2 regions of the Nocardia sp. NBC_00416 genome follow, and region 2 is predicted to be linked to the other one. Evidence: predicted binding sites of a transcription regulator. Region 2 holds the regulator's gene; the other holds the start of a gene.
What was found. The regulator HspR, encoded in region 2, represses chaperone genes until heat shock. The targets are predictions, from matches to a motif close to ANNTGAGTNNNNNNNACTCANNT.

Region 1: lon (endopeptidase La) is a predicted target of HspR. The motif match lies at 1,471-1,493, and genes of this name have one in related genera.

The regions. Positions count from the first base shown of each region.
Region 1 is NZ_CP107932.1:5,205,389-5,207,853, forward strand. It holds gene lon (endopeptidase La) at 1-1,394, opposite strand, end outside; gene OG804_RS22380 (MFS transporter) at 1,591-2,220, opposite strand.
Region 2 is NZ_CP107932.1:4,970,612-4,973,076, reverse strand. It holds gene dnaJ (molecular chaperone DnaJ) at 1-1,040, shown strand, start outside; gene OG804_RS21380 (heat shock protein transcriptional repressor HspR) at 1,040-1,465, shown strand; gene OG804_RS21375 (FAD-binding oxidoreductase) at 2,150-2,465, opposite strand, start outside.

The DNA.
Region 1 (2,465 bases), 230 kb from region 2:
TCGACCGTGATCACTTCCATCCGGTCCAGCAGCGGGCCGGGGATGGTGTCCATGACATTGGCGGTCGCCAGGAACAGCACATCGGACAGGTCCAGGTCCATATCCAGGTAGTGGTCGCGGAAGGTGTGGTTCTGGGCGGGATCGAGCACCTCGAGCAGCGCCGATGCGGGATCACCCCGGAAGTCCGAGCCGATCTTGTCGACCTCGTCGAGCAGGACGACCGGGTTCATGGAGCCGGCCTCCTTGATCGCGCGCACGATCCGTCCGGGCAGCGCGCCCACATAGGTGCGCCGGTGGCCGCGGATCTCCGCTTCGTCCCGGACACCGCCGAGCGCCACGCGCACGAATTTGCGGCCCAGGGCCCGCGCGACCGATTCACCGAGCGAGGTTTTGCCGACACCGGGCGGACCGGCGAGTACCAGTACCGCGCCGGACCCGCGCCCGCCCACGACTTCCAGGCCGCGTTGTGCGCGCCGTGCCCGGACGGCCAGGTATTCGACCATCCGGTCCTTGACCTCGTCCAGGCCGTGGTGATCGGCGTCGAGCACCGCCCGGGCCGCCACCACATCGGCGGAATCCTCGGTCTTGACGGTCCACGGCAGTTCCAGCACGGTGTCGAGCCAGGTCCGGATCCACCCGGATTCCGGGCTCTGATCGCTGGACCGCTCCAACCGGCCGACCTCCCGCAGTGCGGCTTCGCGGACGGATTCGGGCAGGTCGGCCTGCTCGACCCGGGTCCGGTAGTCGTCGGCGCCGTCGGGTTCGTCCTCGCCCAGCTCCTTACGGATCGCGTTGAGTTGCTGGCGCAACAGGAATTCGCGCTGGCTCTTCTCCATGTTCTCGCGGACCTCGTCACCGATCTTCTCGGTGACCTCGGCCTCGGCGATATGCGCCTTGGTCCATTCGATCAGCCGGTTCAGCCGCTCGGCGACGTCCGGGGTTTCGAGTAGTTCACGTTTCTGTTCGTCGGTCACATAGGGGGCGTATCCGGCGGTATCGGCGATGGCGGACGGGTCGGTGAGCTGGTTGAACGCGTCGACCATCTGCCATGCTTCGCGCCGCTGCAGCACCGAGACGACCAGCTTCTTGTAGTCCGCGGCCAGTTCCCGGGTGCGGCCGTCGGCGGCGGGCGTCTCGACCGGTTCGGCCTCCACCCACAGGGCGGCGCCGGGCCCGGTGACGCCGTGGCCGATCTTCGCGCGTCGTTCCGCCTTGAGCACCGCGGCCGCCGCGCCGCCGCGCACCCGGCCGATCTGTTCGATGGTGGCGATCACCCCGTAGGCGGCGTAGCCCTCGGTCAGCCGTGGGGCGAGCAGGACAGTTCCGGTTTTCCCGGCCTGCGCCGCGTCGATCGCCGCCTGTGCGGATTCGTCCAGTTCGATCGGTACGACCATCCCGGGGAGCACGATGGGATCGGTCAGGAACAGCACCGGAAGATTCAGTGGTGTAGTCACGAACACAACCTCCAATAGTTGAGCTAATCCCACTCAACTTGGTCGATGGCGCCTTTGTTCCATCCCGGGCCGGTGTTCGCCCACGGCGAAGAAGAAGAGATGTCAGAACACGTTGAAGAGCCGGGTACCGGCCCGGTTATCGCAGAGCGTCGTCGGTACGGGCGGTCCAGATCGCCAGGGCGGCGAGCAGCGCGCAGACACCGCCGAGCCACAGCACGCCCTGGAGGGTGAGCGTATCGACGATGACGCCGCCGACCAGCGCGCCGAGACCGATCGACAGGTTGAACACCGCCACCCACAGCGACGACGCCGCTTCCACGGCGCGGGGGGCGGCCTTGATCATCCAAGTCTGCAGGCCCACGGACGCACCGCCGTAGGAGAGACCCCAAGCGATCAACAGGACGATACCGCCGGCCCTGGTCCCGCCCAGAAGCTGGAAGAGCGGCATCGCGACCGCCAAGGCCACGGCGATGGTCAGCACGGTTCGGTGTGTGCTGCGGGAGAGCGCCGAGCCGGCGACGAAGTTGCCGGTCATGCCGGCCACCCCGAATGCGAACAGCAGCGGGCCGATATAGCGTTCGTCGATACCCGACAGCTGCTGCAGTGCCGGGCTCACGAACGTGTAGGCGGCGAAGTGCCCGAACACGATGAGCACTGTGGCAATGATGCCGATGCGCACTCCTGAGCTGCGGAACTGCGCCCATCGGTCTGCGCAAACGGCGACTAGGCGCCCGTGGACACAGCCCACAGCGGCATCCAGGTCCACTTCGCCGGTATCGAGACCTCTGCCCGGTAGACCGTGCCGCCCTCGGTTCGAGGCTCGTATGCGATCTCGTGGTGGTTGTTGCGGCTCTCCGCCGTCGCCGAAGTCTTGTCGGATCCGCGAAGAACACGCTCGGTCAGCCGCTCTTCAGGCGCCGCGATGATCGGGTCCGGAAAGATTCCGGATTTCCCGCGCCGCGGATGTCGAGAACCTTCGGGCGGCTCCGTCCCTGGGATACGAGCAGCCGA
Region 2 (2,465 bases):
ACGCCGAGGCCGAAGAGCGGTTCAAGGCGGTCAGCGAGGCGCACACCGTGCTGTCGGACCAGGCCAAGCGCGCCGAGTACGACGAGACCCGCCGCCTGTTCTCGGGCGGCGGGTACGGCCGGGGCGGTGGCGGTTTCACTCCGGGCGCCGGCGGTGGCGGGTTCTCGCAGAGTTTCGATCTGGGCGATATCTTCGGCCAGGCCGGGACCACCGCCGACGGCGGGATCGGCGATATTCTGGGCGGCCTGTTCAACCGGGGCGGTGGCGGTACGCGCACCAGCCGGCCCCGGCGGGGCGCCGACGTGGAGGCCGAGACGACCCTCGGGTTCCGCGAGGCGGCCAAGGGCGTCACCGTGCCGCTGTATCTGACCAGCCCGTCACCGTGCACCACCTGCCACGGCAGCGGCGCCAAACCGGGTACCAGCCCGCGGGTGTGCCCGATCTGCAACGGCAGCGGGGTCGTGAGCCGGAACCAGGGCGCGTTCGGATTCAGCGAACCGTGCGACGACTGCCGCGGCACCGGGTCGATCATCGACGACCCGTGCGTGGACTGTCACGGCAGCGGAATCCAGAATCGCACCCGCACCATCAACGTCCGGATCCCACCGGGTATCGCCGACGGGCAACGCATCCGGCTCGCCGGTCAGGGTGAGGCGGGCCTGCGCGGGGCGCCCTCGGGAGATCTGTTCGTCACCGTGCACGTCAGCCAGGACAAGGTCTTCGGCCGGGCAGGCGATGACCTGACCCTGGCACTGCCGGTCAGTTACAGTGAACTGGTGCTCGGCACGACCGTATCGGTGCCCACACTCGAGGGCCGGGTCGGCGTGAAAGTGCCGCCGGGCACCGCGGACGGGCGCATCCTGCGGGTGCGCGGCCGCGGTGTTCCCAAACGTACTGGTGGAGCCGGTGATCTGCTGGTCACCGTGAAGGTCGCCGTGCCGCCGAAGCTGGACGACGATGCCATCGTGGCGCTGCGCGCGCTGCAGGAGGCGGAGAAGGCCAGCGGGTTCGATCCGAGAGCGGGATGGGCAGGTGCGTGATGTCCGCTGATCCGAAACGGGCACCCGAGGGTGGTTCGGCGCGTCGCCCATCGGGCACCGAATACTTCGTGATCTCGGTGGCCGCCCAGCTGGCCGGTATGCACGCGCAGACCCTGCGCACCTACGACCGGCTGGGTCTGGTTACGCCGCAGCGCACCTCGGGTGGCGGTCGGCGCTATTCGGAGCGGGATGTCGAGCTGCTGCGCGAGGTGCAGCGGCTGTCCCAGGACGAAGGCGTCAATCTGGCCGGGATCAAACGGATCATCGAACTCACCAATCAGGTGAACGAACTCCAGCAGCGGTTGGTGGAACTGACCGCGCAACTGGCGCAGGAGCGGTCCCGGCCGGATTACCGGCCGGAACTGCTTCCACCGCAGCACAACACCGCGCTGGTGGTGTGGCAACCGCGTAATCGGCGGCGTTGAGGCCGTGTGTTTTGGCGCCGCCTGCGGCGTCGCGGGTTGCGGCCCCTGAGGCCCGCTGTTCGGCGCCCGAACCGCATGCGCCGCAGGCGCGAGTCCCGAGCGCTGAACGACCGCCTCCGGGGCCGACATTCATGGTCGGGGCCCGCCCCGGTTCCGCAAGCGGCAGAGCGACTGAGCGCAGCCGCCGAGCGCAGAAGTGAAGGACCGGGGCTGACAGGGCCCGGCCAGCGGCACGGCAGGCGGCGCAATCCAACACAGTCGCAATTGACAGGCCCGGACACCGCGGCGCCGCGGGCGGCGCAATTCAACACAGTTGGGGCGCCCGGTCTTGGAGCGGTGGGGTGAAGAGGTGCCGTGGCTGAGTGCGGGGTGAGGGCTGGGGATCGCGAGGACTTCCCTCGTACCGTGATCTTTTCTGTCGGATGGTCACCCCTTGGTGGTCGGGGCCCGCCCGGTTTTGGAGCGACGAAGCGAGGGAGCGCAGTGGCTGAGTGTCGGGGTGATCGCGAGGACGTCCCTCGTGCTGTGATCTTTTCTGTCGGATGGTCACCCCTTGGTGGTCGGGGCCCGCCCCGGTTCTGGAGCGACAGAGCGAAGGAGCGCAGCGACTGAGCGGCGGAGTGAAGAACCGGGGTTGACAAGGGCTACGACCCGCCCCGCCGAAGGCGGGGCAATAAACACAGCTCAGGCGCCTTCGAACTGGATCCGCTCCGCCGGGGTGCCCGCGTCGAGGAGGCGCTCCACGGTGGAGCGTGTCATGGCGGGGGAACCGCAGACCAGGACCTGGTGCCGATCGAATGAGCCGTAGGAGCCGACGACTTCGGCGAGGGTGCCCTGGAGCAGGTCGTCCTCGTCGAAACCTATGTCCACCCGGTGGCTTTCGTACCATCGGTCCGGCCAGGACGGGTCGTCCACACGTTCTACCACCGGCACCACAGTGAGCCACGGCAGGTCGGCTGCGAGCAGGACCAGCATATCGGCGGCGTAGAGCTCGCGCGGC